4 regions of the Priestia sp. MDV22-iso46 genome follow, and region 1 is predicted to be linked to each of the others. Evidence: riboswitches for the same ligand, from Rfam matches in the RefSeq annotation. Region 1 holds a riboswitch; each other region holds the start of a gene.

The links. Region 1 has a riboswitch for S-adenosylmethionine ahead of AC4NPH_RS21245 (methionine ABC transporter ATP-binding protein). Riboswitches for the same ligand answer to the same signal wherever they lie in the genome.
Region 2: another riboswitch for S-adenosylmethionine. It lies ahead of AC4NPH_RS07980 (trans-sulfuration enzyme family protein); the one in region 1 lies ahead of AC4NPH_RS21245 (methionine ABC transporter ATP-binding protein).
Region 3: another riboswitch for S-adenosylmethionine. It lies ahead of AC4NPH_RS09045 (hypothetical protein); the one in region 1 lies ahead of AC4NPH_RS21245 (methionine ABC transporter ATP-binding protein).
Region 4: another riboswitch for S-adenosylmethionine. It lies ahead of AC4NPH_RS03810 (Na+/H+ antiporter NhaC family protein); the one in region 1 lies ahead of AC4NPH_RS21245 (methionine ABC transporter ATP-binding protein).

Annotation. Positions count from the first base shown of each region.
Region 1 covers NZ_JBZVWT010000004.1:66,062-69,270, reverse strand. Annotated here, with positions in the region: gene gcvH (glycine cleavage system protein GcvH) at 1-100, shown strand, start outside; gene AC4NPH_RS21260 (YusG family protein) at 180-425, shown strand; gene AC4NPH_RS21255 (toprim domain-containing protein) at 607-957, shown strand; gene AC4NPH_RS21250 (thioredoxin family protein) at 972-1,271, shown strand; SAM riboswitch class I at 1,452-1,559, shown strand; gene AC4NPH_RS21245 (methionine ABC transporter ATP-binding protein) at 1,691-2,716, shown strand; gene AC4NPH_RS21240 (methionine ABC transporter permease) at 2,709-3,209, shown strand, end outside.
Region 2 covers NZ_JBZVWT010000001.1:1,552,069-1,555,277, reverse strand. Annotated here, with positions in the region: gene AC4NPH_RS07990 (spore coat protein) at 1-621, shown strand, start outside; gene AC4NPH_RS07985 (hypothetical protein) at 686-1,348, shown strand; SAM riboswitch class I at 1,516-1,633, shown strand; gene AC4NPH_RS07980 (trans-sulfuration enzyme family protein) at 1,705-2,850, shown strand; gene AC4NPH_RS07975 (trans-sulfuration enzyme family protein) at 2,834-3,209, shown strand, end outside.
Region 3 covers NZ_JBZVWT010000001.1:1,761,360-1,764,568, forward strand. Annotated here, with positions in the region: gene AC4NPH_RS09040 (M20/M25/M40 family metallo-hydrolase) at 1-1,251, opposite strand, end outside; gene AC4NPH_RS09045 (hypothetical protein) at 1,721-1,963, opposite strand; SAM riboswitch class I at 2,031-2,132, opposite strand; gene AC4NPH_RS09050 (M20 peptidase aminoacylase family protein) at 2,196-3,209, opposite strand, start outside.
Region 4 covers NZ_JBZVWT010000001.1:727,016-730,224, reverse strand. Annotated here, with positions in the region: gene AC4NPH_RS03820 (ABC transporter ATP-binding protein) at 1-616, shown strand, start outside; gene AC4NPH_RS03815 (ABC transporter permease) at 609-1,376, shown strand; SAM riboswitch class I at 1,478-1,584, shown strand; gene AC4NPH_RS03810 (Na+/H+ antiporter NhaC family protein) at 1,671-2,981, shown strand; gene AC4NPH_RS03805 (hypothetical protein) at 3,021-3,149, opposite strand.

The DNA.
Region 1 (3,209 bases):
CGAAGAAGCATGGATGATTACAATCAAACCGTCTGATGCTTCTCAAGTAGACAAGCTAATGACAGCAGAGCAATACGAAGAAATGACAAACGAAGGATAATATTCCTCCATAAATTGTCTTTATGAAAAGTTTTTGACTGGACACTCTATTAGTAAACAAGCTAAAGGAGTGTCTTTTTATGTTTGAAAAACAAAAAATGGACGTTACAGATCGCGTTACAGCTAAATTTCATGACGGCGGCATGAAATTATATGTTGATAAGCAGCCAATTGGTGAAGTTAGTTACGGAACAAGCGGCAATGAATACCGCTTTGAAGAAGGGTATTCGCAAGAAAATAATAAGTTCTACCAATATACGGATGTACAAAAGCAAGGTGAAACGCAAAAATATACAGACTGCGACGAAGAAGCAGGATGGTGCTAAACAGTGGCAACTGCCGCTGTTTTTCTTGTTTTATGGAAACAATATGGCCTAAGCTGCCTTTTAAAACAGTTCTTTCTTGCAAATTTCTTTTAAAAAACAGGTGAACTGTGATACATTAACGAATATTGTATAGCATAAAGAAATGATGTTACTATACAACTGACGATTATGGGTGATGAAAATGGGGCTAATTGAAATCGAAAAAGTAATTATTGTCGAAGGAAAATCAGATAAAAAACGTATCCAAGATATCATTCGAGAACCAATTGAAATTATCTGTACAAACGGTACGATTAGTTTATCAAAGCTGGATGAAATTATTGACTTTACGTTTAACAAAGAGGTATACATACTCGTTGACTCTGATGATTCAGGGAATAAGCTAAGAAAACAATTTAAACGAGAGCTTCCGGAAGCAGAGCATCTATATATTGATAAAATGTACCGAGAGGTTGCTGCTGCCCCTAGACATCACATAGCAACAGTATTACTGAGTGCCAATATCGATGTTAATGCAGAATTTTTAACATAAAAGGAATGAGCAACATGCAAGAATGGAGCGAAAAACAGCTTGACGATCAGTTAAAAGAAGGACAAAGAGCGTTTATCTTTTTCCATACACCTTTTTGCGGGACATGTCAGCTGGCAAAAAAAATGTTAACCGTAGCAGAAGCGATGCTGCCCGGTGTGACCATCGGAATGAGCAATTTAAATTATATGCCTTCAAAAGCAGAAGTATTTTCAATTGAAAGTGTACCTTGTTTGATTGAAGTGAAAAATGGCGAAATGGTAAAAAAACTCTATGCGTTTCATTCTATCGAGCACGTACTTGAAGAGCTTCGATAATCAAACGTTTGTTTAAAATGAAGAAATTGAAAGAGAGCAAACCGTTGGGGCTGTTGAAATCTTGGGATATTATCCCAAGAACAAAATCTGTTGACAGCCTATCTGACACATGCTAAAATCACACTCATGAATGTTCATAAATGAATGAATATTTCCCAAAAACAAAATAATTGTTGCGAACTCTTATCAAGAGAGGTGGAGGGACTGAGCCCTGTGAAACCCGGCAACCGTCAGACTAACTGAAATGGTGCCAATTCCTGCAAAGCTATGCGCTTTGAAAGATGAGAGAAAGGATTAAATATCGAGCCTTTCTGTCATGCGCAGAGAGGCTTTTTTAATGAGGAAAATTGTTTTACGGCTTTTTCATCCTATAGGGCAACCTAACATAATTAAGTTTTTACTAAAGAAGGTGAAGAAATATGATTACATTAACAGACGTTACAAAAATTTATCAGGCTAAAAGCGGTCAAGTAACAGCTGTTGATAATGTGAATCTAACCGTTAACCAAGGTGAAATTTACGGAATTATTGGTTATAGCGGAGCGGGGAAAAGTTCTTTAATTCGCTTGCTAAACGGGTTAGAAACACCAACGACAGGAACGGTCGAAGTAGCAGGTAATGATATTGGAAAAATTAAAGGCGGAAAACTCAGAAAAGCTAGACAAGAAATCAGTATGGTGTTTCAGCACTTTAATATCTTGTGGTCGCGTACGGTGCGAGAAAATATTGCCTTTCCGTTAGAAATAGCAGGGATCTCAAAAGAAAAAAGAATGAAACGAGTAGACGAGCTTATCAAGCTAGTCGGGCTTGAAGGGCGTGAAAATGCTTATCCATCACAGCTTAGCGGTGGACAAAAGCAGCGTGTTGGTATTGCTCGAGCGCTAGCCAATAACCCAAAAGTATTGCTGTGTGATGAAGCAACATCAGCGCTTGATCCTCAAACGACAGATTCCATTTTAGATCTGTTAGTAGATATTAATGAGAAGCTAGGGTTAACCATTGTATTGATTACTCATGAAATGCACGTTATTCGTAAAATTTGTCATCGGGTAGCCGTTATGGAAAATGGGGCAGTGGTAGAAGAAGGACAAGTGCTAGAAGTATTCAGAAAACCTAAGCAGCCGATTACAAAACGATTCGTTCAACAGATTTCTGAACCAGAAGAAACGTTTGAAACAATTGAACAAGTACAGGAGTTATATCCAAGCGGGCAAATTATTCAGCTGACGTTTGTTGGCGGAAAAGCAGAGCAACCGCTCATTACAACGATTTTAAAACAGTTTGATGTAACGATTAATATTTTGCAAGGAAAGATTTCTCATACACAAACAGGTTCATACGGAACGTTGTTCGTTCATTTAGACGGAGAATTAACAGAAGTTGAAAAAGTCATTGCATACATTCATGAGCAGCAGGTAGAAGTGGAGGTAATGACAAATGCTTGAGAAACTATTTCCAAACGTTATTTTAGATGATTTTATTCAAGCGACAAATGAAACACTATATATGACGGCTATTTCAGTTATAGCCACGTTTGTTCTAGGTATTTTATTAGGCTTGCTTTTATTTTTAACGTCCAAAGGACAGCTTTGGCAAAACAAACCTTTATATGCCATTGTGTCAGCAGTTGTAAATATCTTTCGTTCCATTCCATTCATTATTTTAATTGTTTTACTGATTCCATTTACCAAAGCATTGGTAGGAAGTATTTTAGGCGCTAATGCAGCGTTACCTGCTCTAATTGTTGGAGCAGCACCATTTTACGCGCGTCTTGTAGAAATTGGTCTGCGTGAAATTGATAAAGGTGTTATTGAAGCTGCTAAATCAATGGGAGCAACAACAAGCACTATTATCTTTAAAGTGCTGTTACCTGAATCGCTGCCAGCTTTAATTTCTGGTTTGACGGTAACGACGATTGCGTTAGTCGGCTATACGGCA
Region 2 (3,209 bases), on a different contig from region 1:
TTAGGTTCGTCAGAGTCTGCTTACCTTGTATTACTGTCGGAAGATGATGGTATCGTCTATATCAATGTTGAACATGTAAAAAGTATAAGTGAATATCAAAACAATAATAACAATAATAATAACAATAATAACATTCAAATGAATAATCAATTTGCTACAAATCAGGAACCAACTTATATGAAATCAAAAAACTTTAATAATTTATTTACTCATCTATCACACAAATGGGTATCGATCAACGGCGGCGGTCCAGAAGCTGTAGAAGGTGTATTGGTGCAAAGTCGGAATGGTACTTTTACCCTTGTTCAGGACAATCAAGTATTACGCTTACAGCCAAGACATGTTAAAACCATTTGTGTAGGAGCAAAAGGATCTTTTAAACAAAATAATAATCAAGATGATGAGCAGAAAGAGGAAAATACAAATGCTGAAGACGGAGGATCAACGGAAGGCGTTCCAGAAGGTCGTACAGGAAAAAGCCGCCGCACAGGTTCACACTCGTCAGGAAGAAGCCGCCGCACAGGTTCACACTCGTCAGGAAAAAGCCGCCGCACAGATTCACACTCGTCAGCGTCAAGAGAGCAAGTCATCCAAACAAAAAATTATCGTTGGAAAGCATAATGAATAAGAACAAAAAAGGTGCTTATAAAGCACCTTTTCTGTCATATAGGAAAGAGGGAGGAGAATGAGTATAAATCGTTATATTAATAAAATTGTAGAAGTAGATATTTCAGGGAAAACTAAGTTTATTGGCAGACTTGTTGACTTAGGGTTAGATGTCATGATTTTGTATAATGGACATGATTATTTGTATATTCCTCTTTTACACATGCATCGTTTGCGAGAAGTATCAGAAGAAGACTATACGGTTTTACGTGAAATAGAAGAGAACTTGATAGAAGAAAGTCAGCGAATTTCTTATCGTAATATTTTACAGCAGGCAAAAGGGAAATTTATTGAAATTTATGTAACGGGAGGGAAATCATTGCATGGCTATATCACAAGCGTGCTGAATGATTATCTTGTGTTTTATTCTCCAGTGTATAAAAATGTCTTTGTTTCTCTACATCATTTGAAATGGCTTACCCCTTACAGTAATGAGTTAACCCCTTATTCTTTAAGTGACAAAGAGCTCCCGGTAAGGCCCGCCTCTGCACCTTTTGTCAGAAACTTTGAAGAGCAGCTTAAAAAATATGAAAATCAACTGGTCGTATTAGATTTAGGGGATCAATCAGAAAAAATTGGCGTACTTAAAGAAGTTTCTAATAATATTGTTGAACTAATTACGGCAAATGGAGAAAGTATGTATTGGAAGTTAGCTCACGTAAAATCTGTGCACTTGCCTTAGAAAAAGAGACCTGGCTGTCGTCTCTTTTTTTTATGTGCTTATCAGGATAAGTATATTGAATAAACAAATGAGATGATTTGAATTTTTTAGAAAATTATGTTGACAATAAAGAAAATCTTTATTAAAGTTATTAACAACAAACGTTAACCACCAACAATTATATAGAACTCTTATCAAGAGTGGCGGAGGGACTGGCCCTGCGATGCCCGGCAACCATCAAATGAAACATTCATTTGAACGGTGCTAATTCCTGTGGAACATCAGTATTGTTCTAACAGATGAGAGAAATCGTGTATAAACGAACACTCTTCCATCTGTGAAGAGTGTTTTTTATTTTGAGTTAAGGAGAGAAATAGATGAAAATTGAAACTTTATTAGTTCGTTCAGGAGTAGGTCGCGACCCTTCAACAGGTTCTATTACAACACCCATTTATCAAGCATCAACATTTGCTCATCCTGCTTTAGGGCAAAGTACAGGATTTGACTATGCACGTACGGCAAATCCTACTCGTACAGCATTGGAAGAAGCAATTGCTGCTTTAGAAAAAGGAGAAGTAGGAGTAGCATTTGCTTCAGGAATGGCGGGCGTAATGGCAGTTTTAGCACTATTTAAAAACGGAGATCATTTAATTGTATCAGAAGATTTATACGGAGGAACGTACCGAGTACTAAATGAAATCTTTTCAGAGCAAGGAATTACTGTTTCGTACGTCAACACAGCCCATCTCGAGCAAGTAAAAGATGCGCTTCGTCCCAACACGAAAGCTTTATTTATTGAAACACCTACAAATCCAATGATGCACGTGACTGATTTGCCCGAAGCAATTGCGTTAGCTAAACAGCATGATTTGCTTACTATCGTTGACAATACATTCATGTCCCCTTACTATCAGCGTCCTTTAGAGCTTGGAGCAGATATTGTGATACATAGTGCGAGCAAATACATTGGGGGGCATAATGATGTAGTTGCTGGTCTTGTAGTCGCTCGATGTAGTAGCTTAGGAGAGAAAATTCGTTTTTATCAAAATGCAGCTGGGGCAATCTTAGGTCCACAAGATAGCTGGTTGTTGTTGCGCGGTGTTAAGACGCTAGCGCTTCGTATGGAAAAGCATAACGAAAACGCACTGAAAATTGCAAATTGGCTTACTGCTCATGATCTCGTAGAAAAAGTGTATTACCCTGGTCTTGAAACACATCCAGGCTATGAAATCATGAAGAAACAAGCGACTGGATTTGGAGGCATGATTTCTTTTGCTGTCTCACACCCTGACATCGTGTCCACGCTTTTGGAAAATGTTAAAGTTATTACATTTGCAGAAAGCTTAGGAGGCGTGGAAAGTTTAATGACATTCCCAGCTCGTCAAACACACGCTGATATTCCCGAGGAAATTCGAAATCGTGTTGGAGTAACAAACTGTTTACTGCGATTATCAGTTGGAATTGAGCACGCAGATGATTTAATTAAAGATTTGAAGGAGGCATTTGATGCATACCAACAATAATAAACATAGATTCGGTACGAACTTAATTCATGCAAATACAGGAATTGACGGTCATTTTGGAGCGGTTAACGTACCTATTTATCAGGTATCTACATTTAACCAAGAAGATGAGACGAACAACGGCCGCTATGACTATTCTCGTTCAGGAAATCCAACTCGTGAGGCTTTAGAAAACACCATTGCTCAGCTAGAAAATGGATACGCTGGTTTTGCTTTTTCATCAGGTATGGCTGCTATCTCATCGGTGTTATCTATTTTTGAATCAGGGGATGAAATTTTAGTTTCACACGATACGTACGGCGGGACATATCGTGTATTAACACGGTTATTTTCAAAGTTTGGTATCAAAACAACTTTTG
Region 3 (3,209 bases), on a different contig from region 1:
CGGATAAAGAGGCGGCGTAAAAAATAAGACCATCATCGGAGCTGCTTCTTTACATAAACCAGCTAAAGAGTTTACTAATTTAATGGTTTTATTTCTATCATCATCCTCTTGTGCCAAAAGTGCTGCTTCCATTTCTTGCACATATTTTTGACCGTGCTGTTTGACTGCATGAGTATAAAGTTCTTCATACGTCCATACGTTCACGTCAAGAGATGAACCCTCCATTCCCGCAGCATACTGCCTAGCGGCTTTATTATAGTGTTTTTTCACATTCAAAGCCGCTTTGTCAGCCGATTTCAACAGCAGATCTGTTACTTCTTTAAGAGAGCGGTTTAACATAAATAAATTAAATAATACAACGGCAGAGTGCGGAACTTGAACTGAATACTCTTCTTTTAAATCTTTTTGTATCAGCACCGTAGGAGGTGGACTCGTTTCTTCTCTTACTTTTTCGCAAAAATCAACGTTTAATTCTATTTCTTTTGTTAAATAAGAAGCTAGTAAATTAGCATTTAAACCAGCTAGCGGTTCCCCTACATGAGTTTCTTTTCCATAACACAAAAAGCTTGGCATGATCTTCCCAATCGATCCTGAGTACACATAGTTCGTTTGATCTCCAGGATAGCGGCTGAACACTGGTTCTGCATTTAGCATGAGAGAAAAATCCAGCTGATGTTTGCGGGCAAGTTCTAAAAGAACAGGCACTGCTTTTCTCATCCCAAGCGAATTTACTTCTTCATCCGGCACCGACAGCAGCAGGATGTTTCCGTCAAACTCTCCGTTGCATGCTCGTTCAACCATACTGATATGCAGGGCAATGCCTGCTTTCATGTCCATCGTTCCTCTGCCAAAAAGCCAGTCTCCTTTTATCATATCCTTTTGTACGTGCGCCGGAACTTGTTCCATATGGTTATAAAAAGTACTCGTTAATGTATCAGCGTGAAAAGCATCCTTTTTCCACTGTCCATAATCTTGTACATCCACTACATCGTAATGACTTACTAGTACAACTGTTTTATTCGTATTTTTCCCTTGAACAAAAGCTGTGACAATCGATCGCCCGTCTCCTGTTGAATGAAGCTCGACTTGCTCGTTTTTTTGAAAGTAAGGCAGCTTCAATAAATAAGACGCTATCGATTCAGCCATTTCCACTTCTGCCATCGTTCCTGTCACGCTAGGTATAGAAACCAATTCGCTTACAAGTTTTTTTAACTGTTCTTTTGTTTGATACAAAGATGTTTTGTTCGACATACCCTTCATCTCTTTCCTTTTTCTAAATTTTCTATCAAACAAAACCATTCGTCAATCCCTTTGACAGAGACTCTTTCATTCTATCCCTATGTATCATAGTATGGCGCTGCCTTTACGCACATGATAAAAAAAGAGTGCGCGGCTAGGGATAGCACCGCACACTCTTTTTTTACTTTTCGTCATCTTCTAAAAAGTCTAGGATACGATCAATAAGCTGTTCGCTTCCTGCATCGTTTCCGTGTTCAAGAGACATTTCCATTTCAATGCTCCTTTCATAAAATATTCTTGTTTTATAACATACCACAATTCATTTCGAATGTAACCTTTAATTTGTGTAAAAATTTCGACAATTTATGATTAATTTTAAAACCTGGTGAGTATTGATTATACCCACCAGATTCTTTGCTTGTCAAAAACCATGCTTTCTATTTAAAAACACTTAAAAAATAGAGGCGCGAGCAGACTTCTTCTATAAAAGACAGCCTACTCGCTCAAGCTTGGAACAGCATGATGAATAAATTTCTAGTTCATTTGCTTTTTGTACATCTTTAATATCTATGCCTACAGCATATGTACGAACATGGTTTTCGACCACAATTTCATAAAATGTTTCTAATTCCCGATAAGCTACTTGATAATGCTTTCCTAATAATTTCACTGCTTCCTTTAATGCTTTCTCTCCTGTATGTGCTGCAACTGCTGTATGACTCATAAAACCCTCTCCTTTTAGAAAAATAAAAAAACTCATTTTGCTTTGATGCAAAATGAGTTTTTCACCCGTTTTATCACCCAAAGCACATGCTTTGCTGGTAGGAGCACCTTACATTCGTAGGTTGCTGTGGAGTCAAAGAGCCAGATCTCTCGTCCACTCGTGATAACTTTTTTAATTTAAAATTTATTTTATCAAACAATTCCATCCCCGTAAATAGAAAAATAAAAATATTTTAATTTTTTCGGTAATGGAATGAATTCAAAAAATGAAAGCTTAGATTAGCAAAATAAGAAGCTGCTACAAGTAATGCCTCTTCATTTAATGAAAAAGAAGGATGGTGCCATTCATATTCTCCAGCTGTACCCATCCATACAAAAAATCCTGGTACATGCTGCTGATATACGGCAAAATCTTCTCCTCCAGGCGATTGTTCAGCTTCTACGACTTGATAACTAAGATCCTCTGCCGCTTTAGTAACTAGTTTTTCCAGCGTATCATCATTGTTTACTACAGGAAGATATGGATACCATTTAACGTCTACTGAAGCCCCGAAAGCTGCGCCAATCCCTTCAGCAGTTCGTTTCATAAGAGCCGGTATTTTTTCTCTCGCTTCTTCTTGAAAGGTACGCACAGTTCCTTCAAGCGTTACTTTGTCAGGAATGACGTTCCACGAGCTCCCTCCATGGATTTGAGTTATGCTGACAACAACATTTTGAAAGGGGCTGAGATTACGGCTGACAATGGTTTGTAAACTAGTAACAATTTGACCAGCAGCAGCAATTGGGTCTATTGTTTTTTCAGGGATACCTGCGTGACCTCCTACTCCTTTGACGTCAATTTCAAAACGATCAACACTTGCCATTAAAGGTCCCGGTTTGATACCAATGGTCCCTACAGGAAGATCCGGTTTGTTATGCATCCCAAATATCGCTTCCACTCCTTCGAGCACACCTTTTTCAACTAGCATTTTTGCCCCAGAAGCCGTTTCTTCGGCTGGCTGAAAGATAAATCGAACCGTACCGCAAAGCTCCTGCTGACGCTCTTTAAGAAGGATAGCTGCTCCGATTATAGAAGCCGTATGAAAATCATGGCCGCATGCGTGCATAACACCGTTCACTTCAGAAGCAAATGGCAGATTGGTTTTTTCTTCAATTGGCAGCGCATCAATATCAGCTCGAATAGCGATAATAGGTCCCGGCTTTCCTCCCACAATTTCTGCTACTGCTCCTACGTCTAATTGGAATTC
Region 4 (3,209 bases), on a different contig from region 1:
AAAACACTTTGCTAATATGCATGAAGGCATCACATCAGAACGCTTGGATGAAGTCATTGCTTTAGTAAAGCTTGAAAACAGCATTCATGCAAAAGTGAAGACGTATTCTCTTGGGATGAGACAGCGTTTAGGAGTGGCTCAAGCTATTTTACATAAGCCTGCATTGCTTTTACTAGACGAACCAACAAATGGTCTAGACCCAGCGGGAATGAGAGAGTTTCGTACATATTTACAAACGCTTTGCAGGGAAGAAGGAATATCGATCTTGATCGCGAGCCACTTATTAAAAGAAGTAGAAGCACTATGTGACCGCGTTGGCATTATTCAAGACGGTGAGTTAAAAGCCGTTCAAGATCTATCTCCAAATCGCCAAGATCAAGGAATGTTTGTAGAATTTGAGGTGTCTGACGCGCAAAAAGCAGCGGAATTTTTATCACAAGAATTTGAAGTAACGATGAGATCAAATATTATTGACGTAGCAATTGTGAAAGAGCAAATTCCAGCTGTCAATAGAAAATTAGTGGACAGCGATATTTTAGTCTACCGAATCACTCCTGTGTATGAGACGCTTGAAGATTCGTTTATGTCCGTTACGGAAGGAGAGCACCATGCTTAAGCTAATTCAAAATGAACACATGAAATGGTTTCACAAAAGAAGTACAAAAATCACGTTTATTACCATCGGTATTTTGACTCTTTGTATGGCTCTATTAATGAAGAAAGTAGCAAACAGTGCAGGAACAGAAGACAACATTTTGAACTTCCTGTCATTTAGTTCAGGTATGCTGATTCTCGTTCAATTTTTTGCTCTTGCTGTTGGAGGGTCAATGGTTGCAAAAGAGTTTGAGGCAGGTACCATTAAGCTTCTTTTAATTCGCCCTGCTAGACGTTCAACGATTTTAGCATCCAAGTACCTAACCCTCATTTTAATTAGCTTGTATTATTTACTGAGCTATTTGCTTTTTTCGTTTGTATGGGGAGCATTGTTCTTTGGATTTACCAGTCTAGAAGGAGATGCGCAGCTGCTTAAAAACATTACGCTTACGTATGACAGTGCGTATATGGAAACGTTTATGATGATGACGTTCGCATTCATGCTGTCGTCTTTATTTAGAAACAGCGCGCTTGCTTCCAGTCTGGCTATTGTCGTAAGTATCGGCGCAAAAGCTGTAACAGGACTAGTATCAGAGCTAGGTTTATGGTGGGGGAAATTTTTATTATTTGCCAACACGAACTTTGTACAGTATATGGACGGAATGAAGACGATGTTTGACGGCATGACGATTCCATTTTCAATCTTCGTCTTAGTTGCACACTTTGTCTTCTTTATGGGCGTAGCTTGGGCAGCGTTTTTAAAACGAGACGTAGCTAATTGATGTGAGAATTTTCGCACTATATATTTTTCTGAAATAGCATTTGACAATTAAATAAAAAGAGATTACAGTAGTGAAAGACTATTTTTAAAACAACTATAAACTTCTTATCAAGAGAGACGGAGGGACTGGCCCTATGATGTCTCGGCAACTGGCTGTACGCAGTGCGGTGCCAAATCCAGCAGACGATGTTTCGTTTGGAAGATGAGAAGGGTAATCTTATGATACAAAATAAGAGACCTCTTCTTATCAATAAGAAGAGGTCTTTTTTTATTACGTAAACAAGAGGTGTTAAGAATGGAACAACAAAAAGGAAACGGCTGGGCGCTGTTACCGCTGGGCGTCTTTTTAGTCCTGTTTGTCGGATCAGGAATTATAACGGGAGACTTTTATAAGCTGCCTGTATTAGTAGCCATTATCATTGCAGCCATTGTGGCGCTGGCTATGAACCGCAAAGATTCACTTAATGTAAAAGTGGAGCGTTTTGCTAAAGGAGCAGGACATCCTGATATCATTATTATGGTGCTTATTTTTATTTTAGCAGGTGCTTTTTCTGAAGTCGCTAAAGGCATGGGAGCTGTGGATTCAACGGTAAACTTAGCGCTTTCTGTGCTTCCGCAAAGCTTAGTCGTAGCAGGAATCTTTGTTATTGGCGCATTCATTTCAATTTCGATGGGAACATCAATGGGAACAATTGCTGCGCTGGGACCTATCGCTGTAGGAATCAGTGAGCAAGCGCATGTTTCTGTTACATTGGCAATAGCCGGTGTGATTGGCGGTGCAATGTTTGGTGATAATTTATCTGTTGTCTCTGATACAACGATTGCGGCAGTTCGTACGCAAAAAACAAATATGACAGATAAATTGAAAGTAAACTTTTTTATCGTACTTCCTGCAGCGATTGTTACAGTGATTCTATTGCTTGTAATGACGCTAGGAAACACGTCATCAGTAGAAATTAAAGATTTCAGCTGGTTTAAAATCTTGCCTTATATCGGCGTACTCATTGCTGCAGTATTTGGTGCAAACGTATTAAGCATTTTAACCGGAGGAATTGTGCTAGCCGGCGTGATTGGATTAGCTGACGGAAGCTACACGCTTTCTTCTCTTGCTAAAACTGTGACAGAAGGTATTGGCGGAATGTCAGAGTTAATTATTTTATCTCTGTTAATTGGCGGAATGGTTGAGCTTATTCGCTATAATGGCGGTATTCAGTTCTTATTGAATTTATTAACACGACGCATTCAAACAAAAAAAGGCGGAGAATTCAGCATCGCCGGACTGGTAAGTTTAACTAATTTAGCGACGGCTAATAACACGATTTCAATTATTACAGCAGGTCCGTTAGCAAAAGAAATCTCTGATAAGTATTCAATTGATAATCGTAAATCAGCCAGTCTGCTGGACTTGTTTTCATGCAGCGTTCAAGGGCTTATCCCTTACGGCGCACAAATGCTTCTCGCAGCAGGGTTTGCTAAAGTTTCACCGATTGAGATTATTCCATTTACATTCTATCCAATGTTAACAGCGGTTTGCGGAATCATTGCGATTGTAATTGGATTTCCTCGTTTAAATAAAAAGTCTAAGTCATCTAAAGAAGCTGCGTAATATGAAACCCTTAAAAAGAATGTTCTTTTTAAGGGTTTTTTACTGTTTGAAAAAATCAGTCGGCTTTTCTTCATCTAACTCCTTCCAAAGCGTCTCATTTTGTTTAAGTGCATAAGTCGCTCCTCCAATTTCAATTCCGCATAATAAAATAAATAATAAAATACCCATGAAATGACCTCCTTACGTAAATGAATAAAAACACGATGGTAACGGGTTTAGCTTCTTGCT